2 regions of the Fictibacillus sp. 7GRE50 genome follow, and region 2 is predicted to be linked to the other one. Evidence: riboswitches for the same ligand, from Rfam matches in the RefSeq annotation. Region 2 holds a riboswitch; the other holds the start of a gene.
The links. A riboswitch is a leader RNA that binds a small molecule or an ion and turns the genes downstream of it on or off. The one in region 2 is predicted to bind lysine.

Region 1 (7,717 bases), on a different contig from region 2:
TGGAAATTTGCAAATAACATTTACTTAAATGCGGCCGGCACAGCAGTAGGTCCGATGGAAAGCGAAGGACCTTTAGGCAGCTATTTTGATAAAACGTATAACAACCTTCACTGCGGACAAAAGAATTGGGAACTTGCTGAACGTCAGTTGATGGAAGATGCGATCAATGCTTGTTTGCACAAAGTAAAGATGAAGCCAGAAGATATCAACTTTTTGTTGGCAGGTGACTTGTTAAACCAAATCGTTTCGTCAAACTACACGGCTAGAGGAAACGGTATACCGTTCCTTGGTGTGTTTGGTGCATGTTCAACTTCGATGGAGTCTTTAGCATTAGGTGCAGCTTTAGTAGATGGCGGGTATGCGAATCGAATTGTAGCTGCAGTAAGCTCACACAATGCTACTGCTGAAAGACAGTTTAGATATCCTACTGAGTACGGCGGGCAAAAGCCAGATACAGCTACGTTTACCGTAACAGGTGCAGGTGCTGCACTTGTAAGTAAAGAGGTCTCAGATATAAAGATCACATCGGCTACTGTTGGAAAAGTAGTGGACTTAGGAATCAAAGATCCTTTTGATATGGGATCAGCGATGGCTCCTGCAGCTGCAGACACGATCGCGGCACATTTTAAAGAGATGGATGTTCAGCCTGATGAGTACGATTTAATCGCTACAGGGGATCTTTCTGGAGTCGGTGCACCGATCGTTAAGATGTTATTAAAAGAGCAAGGTTATGATGTGTCAGACAATCATCGAGATTGCGGATTGATGATCTATCGAAGCGGACAACAGGTTTTTGCAGGAGGAAGTGGCTGTGCGTGTTCTGCAGTCGTTACGTACGGATATATCTTAGACGAGATTCGAAAAGGCAATCTAAAGAAAGTCTTGATGGTCGCAACGGGTGCATTATTAAACCCGGTAATGGTTCAGCAAAAAGAAAGTATTCCAACGGTTGCTCACGGCGTGGTTTTAGAGCGAGCGGAAGGAGGACAATAAGATGGAGTTTTTTTGGGCGTTTTTAGTAGGTGGAGCAATTTGTGTTGTCGGCCAGCTGATGATGGATGTAATGAAGCTGACACCGGCTCATGTAACGACTTCCTTCGTAGTAATTGGGGCACTTCTTGATGCTTTCGGTATCTATGATAACTTGATCAAATTTGCAGGAGCTGGAGCTACTGTTCCCATTACCAGTTTTGGTCACTCCCTTTTGCACGGAGCGATGGCATCAGCAGAGGAACATGGCTTTATCGGAATCGCCATGGGAATCTTTGAGTTAACATCTGCAGGAATCTCATCTGCTGTTTTGTTTGGATTTTTAGTAGCAGTCATCTTTGAACCTAAGGGGTGATCATATGGTGAAAAAACGGGTCATTTTCATAACGGATGGAGATCTGTATGCACTACGAGTCGTAGAGCATGCGGCTAAACAAGTTGGAGGACGCTGTATATCACAATCATGGGGAAATCCAACACGAAAAAGCGGTATAGAGCTTGTAGAGATGATCCGAAAAACACCACATGACCCTGTACTTGTAATGTTTGATGACTGTGGTTTTAAAGGAGAAGGTCCAGGAGAACAAGCGATGAGATATATTCATCAGCAGAAAGATATTGATGTGATTGGTGCTGTGGCCGTAGCTTCCAAAACGCATTTTACAGAATGGACAAAAGTTCACTGTTCTATGGATCGATATGGAGAACTAACAGAGTTCGGTATTGATAAGAGTGGAATTCCAGATCTTGAAACAGGCAGGATTAACGGTGACACCGTCTATATCCTCGATGAATTAAACCTTCCTTTCATAGTAGGTGTCGGGGATATCGGAAAAATGGCTGGTTTTGATTCTGTTGAAAAGGGAGCTCCAATTACAGTAAAAGCGATTCAACTTATTTTAGAAAGGAGCGAATCAATTGGCAACCGAAAAAAATAAAACACCGATTAGTAAGAACATTGAAGATACGGAAAGGTTTTTAAAAGAGCGTTTGGGTATTGGTGTGAGTTTTGATGTTGGTGTCAGAAAGATCTTTGTCTTAAAAAAGGAACTTCAGCTGTATTATTGTACGGGACTTTGCGACAGTGAGTTCATCATCATGATCTACCGCGAACTAATGGATATGGATCATGGTCATCGCGCACCGAGTAAAGTAAAAGATCTTGTACATAATCATCTCGCACATCAGCAAGTAGAGATTACGAAATCGTTAGATGAAGCTGTAGACCGCATGCTTTCAGGTCTGATCGTTATATTCATTGACGGAGAAGAAGAAGCATTTGTTGTGGATGTAAGAAGTTATCCAGGAAGATCACCAGAAGAGCCGGACATTGAGAAAGTGGTAAGGGGAGCCCGTGATGGATACACGGAAAATATTATCATCAATACTGCTCTTACAAGAAGACGTATACGAGATGAACGATTACGACACGAAATTCTTCAAGTGGGTGAACGCTCTAAAACGGATGTATGTCTCGCTTATATTCAAGATGTGGCAGATCCCGGCCTCGTTGACCTTATTAGAAAAGAGCTTAACTCTATTGAGATCGACGGGATTCCAATGGCAGATAAGACGATCGAAGAGTTTATTGTAAAACAAGGTTGGAACCCGTTTCCCTTAGTCCGGTATACAGAAAGACCAGATGTTGCTGCACAGCACTTGATGGAAGGTCATGTATTAATCATCACAGATACATCGCCAAGTGTTATCATCACACCTACTACACTCTTTCATCACGTACAGCATGCAGAAGAGTTTAGGCAGACTCCATTTATAGGTGCTTTTTTAAGATGGACCCGCTTTACAGGTATGATGGCTTCAGTATTCTTAGTACCGATGTGGCTTTTGTTTTCGATGGAAGAGCAATTATTACCGCCTTTCATTGATTTTATCGGTCCGAATAAACACACGAACATCCCACTGTTTCTTCAGATAATCTTTGCGGAGATCGGGATTGATATCTTAAGGCTCGCGGCCATCCATACACCGAGTGCACTATCGACCGCCATGGGTCTGATCGCAGCCGTATTGATCGGGCAGATCGCAATAGATGTAGGATTATTCGTACCTGAAGTTATTCTATATGTTGCGATAGCGGCGATCGGATCCTTCTCCACACCAAGTTATGAGCTGAGTATCGCAAACAAAGTCCTGCGGCTTTTCTTGATTGCGATGGTTATGTTGTTTAAAGTGCCAGGATTTATTATCGGATTCACATTGTTGGTTCTCTATATGGCAACGATCAAAAATTTGAACACACCTTATTTGTGGCCGCTCTTACCGTTTAATCCAAAAGCGTTTCTACAGATTGTCGTTCGAATAGCTGTTCCGCTATCAAAAGTTCGACCTAGCATTGTACATCCGCAGAACACCAAAAAACAGCCAACTAATTAATCTGTCCCTTGCTGATTGTTGAAAATTGTGTTAAATTCATAACTAATTAAATATGCCTCATATGAGGTAGAGGCGCAAAACGAATGAGTAGCATATGGAGTTCATGGATGACGATGAAATATGTTGAAAGGTCAATTTGCCGAAGTGTAAAAAGAGTTCCATCTCTTTTTATGCTGGGCCGTTGCTGAACAAGCAACGGACTGTCACTACAACTGTAGTGGAGAGCTATTCCGACATGAGGGTACGGTTTTTGACAGCCTGCCTTAGTTGCGGCTGTCTTTTGTATTTGTCGGGATTGAATTCTCTATCAACAACGAGAGGGGATTACTTGTGAATTTACACGGAACATCAAAAATTGGAGATAATCAACATCTATGGATCGGTGGTTTAGATACGGTAGATCTAGCGAAAAAATACGGAACACCGCTATATTTGTATGATTTGTCCTTGATAAAAAATAGAGCAAGAGGCTTTAAAAAAGCATTCGAGGAAAATGGGGTAGGATATCAAGTAGCATATGCCTCAAAAGCCTTTTCTTCCATCGCCATGTTTCAGCTTATCGAACAGGAAGGATTAAGTCTGGATGTAGTTTCAGGTGGAGAACTTTATACGGCACTTCAAGCTGAATTTCCACCTGAAAGAATACATTTTCATGGAAACAACAAAAGCTTAGCAGAATTAGAATTTGCACTTACCGCTGGAGTCGGTTGTATTGTAGTAGATAACTTTCATGAGATCTCCTTATTAAAAATGCTGAGCAGCAAGCTTAGCAAAAAAGTAGACATCTTACTGCGTTTAACTCCAGGAATTGAAGCCCATACCCATGATTACATCATTACAGGTCAGGAAGATTCTAAGTTTGGATTTGATTTAGGGAATGGTCAAGGAGACAGAGCACTTCAAGAAGTACTTGCATTTGAAGGCTTTCGCGTTTTAGGGATTCATTGTCATATTGGATCTCAAATCTTTGAAACAGAAGGATTCACTCTGGCGATTGAAAAGTTGTTCGGCCATTTTAAAAAGTGGGAAGAAAACTTTAACTATTTTCCAAGTGTCGTAAATCTTGGAGGCGGGTTCGGTATTCAATATACGTCAGAGGATACACCGCTTTCTCCTGAACAATACGTTACGGCCATGATTGAAGAAGTGAAGAAACAGATGATTCACTTTGAAGGGAAAGATCTGCCTGAACTTTGGATTGAACCAGGACGTTCACTCGTAGGTGATGCGGGTACGACGATCTATTCAATCGGCTCTCAAAAAGAGATCGAAGGAGTTAGGCATTATGTGTCCATTGATGGTGGGATGACAGATAACATTCGTCCTGCACTCTATCAAGCTAAATATGAAGCATTCGTAGCGAATAAGATGAACGAAGAACCAACACAAACCGTTTCAATCGCAGGAAAATGCTGTGAGAGTGGCGACATGTTAATCTGGGATATTGAACTTCCTGAAGTTTGTGATAACGACTTATTAGCCGTTTCCTGTACGGGAGCTTACGGTTATAGTATGGCGAGCAATTATAATCGCATTCAGCGGCCAGCTGTTGTGTTTGTAGAGAACGGTGAAGAACAGCTTGTAGTGAAGCGGGAAACATATGAAGACCTCATCAAGAATGATGTTCCATTAAAAACGAATGTTTTTGTGTAAATTAGTTTACGGAGCAGACATTTAACCGTACAATGGTAGTTGAATGAAGTAGAAGGAGGCCTGTTTTTTATGAAAAAAGGTTCAATTGAATTTGAAAACGGCGAAAAAATTGTATTTGATCTGTACCAAGAAGAAGCACCTGGAACAGTAGAAAACTTTGAAAAACTTGCAAACGAAGGCTTTTACAACGGTGTAACGTTCCACCGTGTTATCCCTGGATTTGTAGCTCAAGGTGGAGATCCAACAGGAACTGGAGCTGGCGGCCCTGGTTATTCTATTCCTTGTGAAACAGAAGGGAACCCACATAAGCACGTAGCGGGGTCTCTTTCAATGGCGCATGCTGGCCGCGATACAGGCGGAAGCCAATTCTTCCTCGTACACGAGCCACAGCCGCACTTGAACGGTGTTCATACTGTTTTTGGACAAGTTACAGAAGGTTTGGAAACAGTACTTCGTATTAAACAAGGCGATGTAATGAAAGAAGTTAAAGTTTGGGAAGAATAAGTTCCAAATAAGAAAAGCTCCGGATTACTCCGAAGCTTTTTTTTATGTTTTAGGCAATTATACATTTCTGTTTTTCATGAGTTTTTGTCTATTTCGTTCATCAATAACCGTAGAACGGTCTCTTAAAGAGTGCTTATGAACGATGTTTTCATCCACTCCAGTTGTTAAAGACCACTCTTCTTCAGTCACACTAGCTTTTAATAAACATACGTTCAATAGATCAGTTGACAGTGGAAGAGCTATCGACTCAAAAGGTTGCTGTTGCTCGATTTTTTGTATGCTTTTATCGAGTAGTTCAAAAAAAGGTTCAACTTCTATTCCGAGTTCTTTCAGTGCTGCTTCTTCTTTTTGCAGCTTCACTCTACAACTCAAGATCATTCGTTTAGCTCCGTTATTGTTGCCACGCCGATGGTGATAAAGAGCCACTGCAAGCTGAATCAGTCCCGGCCACAGATCGCCTTTCATGCCCTCGTCCTTCCAATGCTCCTCAAGCACTTCGTGACACTCAAAGTAATCTTGATCTCTATGAAAATGCACCAAGTATTCAATCCATGGTTTTGGATAAGTCACTAGTCGTTCACGCCCCTTAATAAGCTCGACTTTAAGTTTACCATATGCATAGCATGAATAAAAACAAGCCGCGTACCACGCAAAATATGATATAATTTTATAATACAAAATCGCTGAAAAACTGGGGAAATGTTATGCAATATAGTGTGAAGCTTGATGGATTTGAAGGTCCGCTCGACTTACTGCTTCATTTGATACAAACCTACGAAGTGGATATTTATGATATCCCGGTAGCCATCATAACTGAGCAATACCTTCAATATATACATACGATGAAAGAACTAAAACTGGACGTAGCAAGTGAATTTTTAGTTATGGCAGCTACTCTTCTTGCCATTAAAAGCAAGATGCTGCTACCAAAGCATGAAGAAGAGCTTTTTGAGAATCAGATGGAACTCGAGATGGAAGAAGACCCAAGAGATGAATTAGTAAGAAGACTCGTTGAATATAGAAAGTACAAGTATGCTGCTGATGAACTTAAAGAAAGAGAATCAGCAAGAAGCTTAATATACACACGGCAGCCTGCCGACCTCTCACAGTTTGAGAAAGAAGAATCGGCAAAACAGGTGACCAACGTAACGCTGTATGATATGTTGCAGGCGATGCAAAAAGTCTTTCAAGAAAAGGTAACGCGAGCACCGAGACAAACGACCATCGAACGGCAAGAGATTCCGATCGAAAAAAGAATGGAACAAATAAAATCCTCGCTTCTTTCTGTAGGCGGACGAAAAAAGTTCACAGACCTTTTTGATAAGAGCACTAGGGAACATGTTGTTGTTACATTTCTTGCAATATTAGAACTTATGAAAGTTAAATCAATAAATTGCGAACAACAAGATCATTTTAGTGAAATTTATATAACGATGTTAGAGGAGTAATACGATTTGGAACGAAATGAATATAAAGCGATTGTAGAGGGTTTGCTTTTTGTCAGTGGTGATGAAGGAATCGACAGAAAACAAATCGCTCAAGTGTTGGAGATCGACAGCAAAGAACTTGATCCCATCATCGAAGAGTTGAAACAAAGTTATGCTTCACCAGAAAGAGGGATGTCTATTGTTGAATATGCGGGATCCCTTCAATTTGTAACAAAACCGGAACATGCTGCCTTTTATGAGCGTCTTGTTGAAACGCCTGGTCATGCGACACTCTCTCAAGCTGCTCTTGAAACACTAGCGATCATTGCCTATAAACAGCCAATTACTAGGTCAGAGATCGAAGAAGTAAGAGGTGTAAAAACGGAAAAACCGTTACAGACACTATCTGCTAAAGGATTAGTGAAAGAAGTTGGAAGAGCAGAAGGAACGGGACGGGCTATATTGTATGGTACAACAAAAGCATTCCTAGAACATTTTGGTTTGCAAAGTGTAAAAGAGCTGCCTCCTCTTCCTGAGAACATTCAGGAAGAGAATGTAGAACAAGAAGCAGACCTGTTCTTTTCAAAATTTCAGGAATCACTATCTATTGACGAATAACAAGGGGGAGTCATGCATTGTTGATTCAGCATATTGATGGTATGGAGTTAGAAAAAGAAAAGCCGAATACATCTGAGGATTTTTTTAACCGTTCAGAAGTGACCTATGAATGTAACGGAAAAATACAAACT
Region 2 (7,717 bases):
AATTTTCTTGGTCTTTCGTATAATGAACGTTCGTATTTTAGTTTCTACTTAAACATTATTGTCCCCTCAATACTCTACCATACGACAGGGTAAAATTCCAAACATGAGTTTTTTCCAACATTTTTCCTTCATGTTTTTCCTTAACTTCAACAAACTATAGATAAATGATAAGAAAGGAGTGGATTGGGACGCATGAGGAAATTTTCAGTCCTGTTCCTCACTCTGACAGCCCTTCTAATAACCTTTCTTCCAGAAAGCAGGAGCACGGCCGCAGAGCGATATACGAAAGAAGATGTGGAAAGGCTTAGCCTCTATAAAAAAATGGAGTCCGTTACTCTCATTCCATGGCACTACTTTGCAGGCGTAGACCAATATGAAAGAAGCGTGAGAAAAGCGAGAAGAGATCTACCTGCCAGAAAAGGATTAGTCGGCATTTACTTTTCTCCTTTACAATGGTCTGGACCGATCAACCCTACTATGGACGATACGAACCCTGAACGTATTTCTATGTTTGGTGGCATCGGAAAAGACGGTAACAACGACGGAATTGCAGATCGAAACAACGATGAAGATATTTTATATACATTTAGTGAGATTATTCAAAAGCATGGGCATGATATAGAGAATTTCAGAATCGGCCTTTGGAGCTATTACCAGCGTGATAAAGCCGTGGATATTATTATGGAAAACGCGAAGATCTATGAGACCTATGGAACCGTTTCTCTAGACAAACACAGCTTTATCGTTCCATTAAGATCAAACTATAGTTACCGAAGCACTTGGGGAGACCGACGCGGCTTTGGTGGATTACGTATCCATGAAGGCACAGATATCTTTGCAGATTATGGAGTTCCGGTAAAAGCCGTTTCATACGGAATTGTTGAAATTAAAGGATGGAACCGTTTTGGCGGATGGAGAATCGGTGTCCGTGATATCAATAATGTGTATCATTATTACGCCCATTTAGGCAGCTTTAATAAAACAATTGAAAAAGGATCTATCGTCGAACCCGGAACTGTGCTTGGTTATGTGGGCAGCTCAGGCTACGGTCCTCCAGGAACATCAGGAAAATTCCCTCCCCATTTGCACTTTGGTATGTACCGTGACAACGGATATACGGAATGGGCATTCGATCCATACCCTTATTTAAAAGCATGGGAACGTCAGGAGCGCATTAGCAACAGGCGAAGATAATGATAAATGGTGGCAAAGTTGAAAAAGAAGCTTGAGGGCTTCTTTTTTATATGGCGCTCGTAAATCTCGAGCCTTGCTCTGATTTACGAGCGCTATCATAAGAAAAAAGCTGATTCTTCAATTTGAAGAACCAGCTTTACCCTTTATTTCTTTCTCGAAACGCGAACCACGTTTGCAATACTCGCTAGGAGGCCGCCCCATAGGATAACCATGCCAATCACCATCATTGTAATCGCACTGCCTGTCATATTAGCTGACCTCCTTTTTCTCTACTGCCACTTCAGATTTCCACTTCACTAGACCGAGTACGATGCCGAGTACGATTACGCCAACTGCCACGGCTACACCATACGTAAGGATCAGTTCTGTAGGATAACCTTCATAGTTTTCTGCAAGGTTTTGTTTAATGTTATCAAACATCATGTAACCAAGAAGGATTGGTGTGATCACACCTAGACAAACCTTCCACCATAAACCTGTTCGTAAGTCAGAGATGGCGTTCGCATGGTTTTGAAGTCCAGCCAATTGTCTGACGAACCAAGCAACAATGACTACTTCTACAAGACCTGCTAAAGTGATACCGAAGTTGTTGATGAAGTAATCCACGATATCAAGCATGTACAGTCCGCCTTTTGTAGCGAAAAGTAATGAGATAACAGATGCTACTCCTCCACCCATCAATACAGCTTTTGTTCTAGAAATGCCAAACTTATCTTGTAATGCAGACACATACGTTTCAACGATCGAGATCAACGATGTCATACCAGCGAATACAAGGGTTAAGAAGAAGATTGTTCCAAAGAAGGCATTTCCGCCTGGGAACTCATTAATAATTGCTGGGAATACTTCAAAGGCTAGTCCGATACCGCCTTTTACAACTTCATCAACCGGCAGACCTTGTTGCATCGCCATGAATCCTAAAGCGGCAAATACACCAATACCTGCAAGTAGTTCGAATCCTGAGTTTGCGAAACCTGTAATAAATGCATTATTGTTAATATCTGATTTCTTAGGCAGATAGCTTGAGTACGTTACCATGATTGCAAATGCGATCGATAATGAGAAGAAAATCTGACCGTAAGCTGCTACCCACACCTTACCATTATTCATCATGCTCCAATCAGGTGTGAAGAATGTGTTCAAACCTTGAGCAGCACCATCGAGCGTTACGGCACGAATAACAATTAACGTAAACATAATAACTAAAGCTGGAATAAAAATTTTGTTAAAACGCTCGATTCCTTTCGATACACCTTTATAAAGAACAAGAAGTGTAACGACCCACACGATTAGAAGTGCGATCAGAATACCTGGTACGATACCACCCAAGTCACCAGGCGTCTTGCTTAATTGAAGGACTTCACCGTAGAAGAAGTCAGAAGGCTTGTCTCCCCAAGTTAAGTTTAATGAGTAAATAGAATACTTAATCGCCCAAGCGATGATAACCGCGTAATAAGTAGAAATAACAAATGCTACAAATACTTGCCACCATCCTAGCCACTCCGCTTTTTTGTGAAGTCGGAAATAAGAAAGTGGAGCAGATCCACGGTACTTATGACCTAGCGTAAATTCTAGGATTAGTAAGGGAATCCCTGCCGTTAAAAGTGCTATAAGATATGGGATGAAGAATGCTCCTCCACCGTTCTCATAAGCAACCGCTGGAAATCTCCAGATATTGCCTAGGCCGATTGCTGAGCCGACCGCTGCTAATATAAACCCATAGCGGCTTCCCCATTGCTGCCTATTTTCCATTGTTGTATCCCCCTTTTTATGAAGTCGAAAAGTTTACAATTGTTACTTTTTTCTGATAATTCTGTGTTCAGTATATTACAAAACATGAAAACCTGTCAAAATGTTTTTAGTTATTTTGTCGGAATAAGGGGGAAAAAGTCGTATAAATATAAGAAAAAGTGCCTGGTTAACTACCAGACACTTTCAAAAATTAAGCCTTTAAAGATTGATCACTAATGCTATTTTTACTAGATACTTTTTTAATTATGAAGAGCGCTAAGATAAATATTACAGCAGATGCGAAGAGGCCGACCCAAACACTTTCTGTGAACCCAAGGGCAAGATAACCAACGGCAGACACTCCAGCAGCCACTAGGCTATAAGGAAGCTGGGTCATGACGTGATCAATGTGATGACTTCCCGCTCCTGTTGAAGAAAGGATGGTAGTATCTGATATTGGGGAACAATGGTCACCAAAAACAGATCCCGCTAGTACTGCAGCAAGAACAGGAAGCATTAACTCAATATTTGTAGAAGCTGAAATTTCTGCTGCGATCGGCAGCATTACTCCAAATGTACCCCATGAAGTTCCTGTCGCAAAAGCCATTAACCCTGACAGTACGAAAAGAACAAACGGCAGATAAGCTAAATTCATATGCTGATCAACTAACCCTGCTAGATACGTCCCTGTTCCTAAGCTATCGATGATAGAGATGATCGTCCATGCAAAAAGCAAGATCGTAACAGCACCGATCATAGACTGAATACCGCGTCCCAGTCCTTTTCCTAAGGATGCAGCACCCATCTTCTTTGGAAGGAAGAACAATATAGCAGAAGCTAAACCAAGCAGACCACCATATACTAATGATTTTGGTACATCGGTATTCTCAAAAATAGATAAAAGTGAGATGGCCGTTGGTTCTTCTAGCCCCTTCACATTTTGAATACCTGTATAGATCATGAATCCAACCGTTGAAATAATCAAGATTACGATTGGCCAAACTAGGTCTCCTACTTTTCCTTTGTCACTTTCTTCGAGCTTAATACCTTCTCCGATTGCAGCTTTTTTATCAGCTGCAATCACTTCTCCTGTAGCAAGAGCTGTTTCCTCATGTTTTTTCATCGGTCCAAAATCAAGTTGAAAATACGCTACAGCAAATACTAGGATTAACGCAAACACTGCATAAAAATTCATTGGAATCATTTGAATAAAAGCACTAAACGCAGACATATTTGTGATCTCATGTGTAGCAAAGATCGTTCCGATAATACCGATAATGTACGCGCCCCAACTTGAAACAGGTGAGATTACACACACTGGCGCTGCAGTTGAATCAAGGTAATATGCCAGTTTCGCACGCGAGATGCGATGTCGGTCAGTAATAGGTCTACTTACATTTCCGACAGCCAACGAATTAAAATAGTCATCAATAAAAATGACGAGTCCAAACACAACCGTTAAAAGCTGTGCACCTCTTCTCGTTTTCACTCTAGAAATGGCCCACTCTCCAAAAGCTCTGCTTCCACCTGCTAAAGAGATAATGCTCGTCATCATTCCTAAGATTAATAAGAACAGAAGAATATAAACATTCCACTCATTTAATGCACCGTCTGAAATAAAGTGCCCTTTCACGATCGTACCAATTTCTTTCAGTGTAGCCACAATACTAAAATCGTGAAGCAATAGGGCTCCCGCTAGGATCCCAGCTCCTAATGAGACTAACACTCTTCGCGTTAGAACAACCATCAAGATTGCCAATACGGGTGGTATTAACGCATAAATCGAATTCTCAAATTCCATGATGTTCCTCCTTCTTTTATTTAGCCATCGATATTGAGGAGTTCTTACAGGACGTTGAGGAAAAAAGGACAAAATAAAAAGCGATCAATAGACAAGGAAATAACCTGCTATCAATCACTTAAGTAATTTATGGTTTTCCTCATCGATCAGTAGTCCTCCACTGCTTTTAATTCCCAAGCAGTGACAGTTTTACACTTGTTTAGTGTAAACCCAGCAAAAGTGAACAGACGGTTTACTTTTGCTTCGGCGGAAGTTCCTTTCCTTTTTCTTCACAGACGTCACTCTCTGAAAAAGTACTTATAAAATCCGCTCCTCTACCCCATCGGTGATAGGCTTAAAGACATATAAAATTTTAAATTCAATTTCAATTATAACAAACTAGGACGAATGGTCAACCTAAACAGGATTTGTTAAATGAAGGAAATATATTTATTCTGCTGCTTCTTCCCCACTTGTGTCTTCTGATGGACTATCTTCAGAAGGCTCCAATTCATCATGAGATTCCTTTTCTTTTAAGTCTGGTGTAATCGGCACAGTCGGCTGAATAGGATCTCCAGATTGATTATAATAGACAGGGACTTCCCCTTTAATAAACTGTGCTGTTATCTTTATTGGTCTTTTTACAACTGTCGTTTCTGTCGCAAAAGGAATAACGATCCTCGTTTTCACTGTGACTACAATATCAATATTGATCCACGTATTGTTGATCCCTGAATTCTCTATTTTCTCTTCGATATCTGTGTTCGCTTCACCAATCAACATAAATTTGATAGGAATTTTCGGCCCTAAGTTAGCTAGGAGAGAGTTTCTTGTTGCTTGCCCAAGAGGTATTTCCATAATAACACCCGGTTCGTTCTTATAGGCTGTTATTCCTAACTCATCATTGGTTATTACTTCGTGTGCTTTTCCTTCTTCTATTTCCTTCAGGTATTTTTGAACGACTTTTTGTGACTGGTTGGCAACCTGGTTGACTACACTCTGATTGATTCCAGCAAAGACTACATTTCCTTCTGTATCGGTCTTATATTCGATGATGTCATTCATTTCCGAAGGCCCTAAAATTTCATTGTCGATCGCTTCACTTATTGCAAGTGCGGCGATTTCTTCCGTTTTCTTTTGAGCAATCAACATAAGTGTTGGTTCGATCCCTTTGTTTACAAGCCATAGCCCTTGAATCGTTATAAAAGTAAACAGAATAAATGAGATCAATAGTACAAATCGGAATGGAAGTGGCCCTTTTCGAAGTTTCATTTTTCTGCGCTTAAGCAAAAGGTAACCCCCCTTTATCTACATATACATATGTATGCAGACAAGAGGGGGGCTCATTCAAACTTTATGGTTTTAATTTTTTTCGTAGACTACAAAATCGTGATGATATTTGTTCTTTTCATCTACAACACCTGGTTTACGGGAAACTTCCTTCCATTCCTCACGATTGATTTCTGGAAAATACGTATCAGCATCAAAGGTGTGGTGGATCTCTGTGACATACAAGCGATCTGCAACAGGCATGAACAGCTTAAAGATCTCCGTTCCCCCTATCACACATAGTTCTTCTGTTTCTTTTTGAATGACTTCGTCGACAGAATGAACGACCGTCGTTCCCTCAGCTTGATACTGCTCATCTCTTGTTACCACGATATTCTCTCGACCAGGCAAAGGCTTTCCTATGGATTCATATGTTTTACGACCCATCACGATCGGCTTTCCCATCGTTACGTTTTTAAAATGCTTGAGATCGTTAGGCAAGTACCACGGTAGATCATTGTCTTTACCGATTGCGCGATTTTCATCCATCGCTACAACAAACGAGATCATACGCTCACCACGCCTTTAATATGTGGATGTGACTCATAGTCTACAAGCTCAAAGTCATCGAAAGTGAAATCAAAAATACTCGTCACGTTTGGATTAATCTTCATCTTCGGAAGCGGCTTTGGCTCACGAGTGAGCTGCAGCTCTACTTGTTCAAGGTGATTGGTGTAAATGTGCGCGTCCCCAACAGTGTGAACGAATTCTCCTGGTTTAAGTCCGGTCACTTGTGCCACCATCATCGTTAACAAAGCATATGACGCAATATTAAAAGGCACACCTAAGAAACTGTCTGCTGAGCGCTGATAAAGCTGACAGGAGAGCTTTCCATCCGCAACATAAAATTGAAACAATAAATGACATGGTGGCAGCGCCATATTCGGAATATCAGAAGGATTCCATGCAGAGACGATTAATCGTCTTGAATCTGGATTCTTCTTGATGTCTTCAATTACGTTTGATATCTGATCGATCGTCTCACCGTTCGGAGCAGACCATGAGCGCCACTGATGTCCATAAACAGGCCCTAGGTTTCCATCTTCATCGGCCCACTCATCCCAAATCCGTACACCGTTTTCTTTTAAATAAGCAATATTTGTGTCGCCTTTTAAGAACCAAAGCAATTCATGAATAATCGATTTTAAATGCAGCTTTTTAGTCGTAACAAGCGGAAAGCCTTTCTGTAGGTCAAACCTCATCTGACGACCGAACACAGAAACGGTCCCCGTGCCTGTCCGATCCTCTTTTTTCGTACCGTTATGTAGAATATCTTGAAGAAAATCCAGATATTGTTTCATCCCTCATCGCCTCCTATTTTTCTTTTAATCGTATCATACGAAAAGTCATAAAAATAGCTTCAACACCTAACACTTTTTCCCTTCTATACACATAAAAATAATAGTGAAGAAAGGAGTGGAAGCATGTTAGAGATGAACCCGATCTTAATCGAAGGACATCCGTTTACCGCTGTCACCCTTCGTTTGCCAAAAACGAATTTTATGGCTGTATTCAACGACAATGGATATATCATGTGTGGGGCACTTGACGTAGCTCTTTTAAACGAAAAGTTAGCAGACCGTAAAATTATCGCAGGACGCGCTGTTGGAGTAAGAACAATCGAACAGCTGCTGGATGCACCTTTAGAATCTATTACTCTTGAAGCAAAAGAAAAAGGTATTG

Region 1: linked by a shared signal. The riboswitch ahead of lysA (diaminopimelate decarboxylase) and the one ahead of IHV12_RS01905 (Na+/H+ antiporter NhaC family protein) in region 2 are both predicted to bind lysine.

What each region holds. Positions count from the first base shown of each region.
Region 1 is NZ_JACZDW010000004.1:286,933-294,649, forward strand. It holds gene spoVAD (stage V sporulation protein AD) at 1-993, shown strand, start outside; gene spoVAE (stage V sporulation protein AE) at 995-1,345, shown strand; gene IHV12_RS16585 (stage V sporulation protein AE) at 1,350-1,928, shown strand; gene IHV12_RS16590 (spore germination protein) at 1,909-3,384, shown strand; lysine riboswitch at 3,444-3,620, shown strand; gene lysA (diaminopimelate decarboxylase) at 3,715-5,037, shown strand; gene IHV12_RS16600 (peptidylprolyl isomerase) at 5,107-5,541, shown strand; gene IHV12_RS16605 (DUF309 domain-containing protein) at 5,599-6,111, opposite strand; gene IHV12_RS16610 (segregation/condensation protein A) at 6,246-6,989, shown strand; gene scpB (SMC-Scp complex subunit ScpB) at 6,996-7,586, shown strand; gene IHV12_RS16620 (hypothetical protein) at 7,628-7,717, shown strand, end outside.
Region 2 is NZ_JACZDW010000001.1:379,008-386,724, forward strand. It holds gene IHV12_RS01890 (M23 family metallopeptidase) at 193-1,194, shown strand; gene IHV12_RS01895 (methionine/alanine import family NSS transporter small subunit) at 1,338-1,442, opposite strand; gene IHV12_RS01900 (sodium-dependent transporter) at 1,444-2,946, opposite strand; gene IHV12_RS01905 (Na+/H+ antiporter NhaC family protein) at 3,137-4,726, opposite strand; lysine riboswitch at 4,869-5,051, opposite strand; gene yunB (sporulation protein YunB) at 5,156-5,995, opposite strand; gene IHV12_RS01915 (dihydrofolate reductase) at 6,068-6,544, opposite strand; gene IHV12_RS01920 (thymidylate synthase) at 6,541-7,335, opposite strand; gene IHV12_RS01925 (YunC family protein) at 7,459-7,717, shown strand, end outside.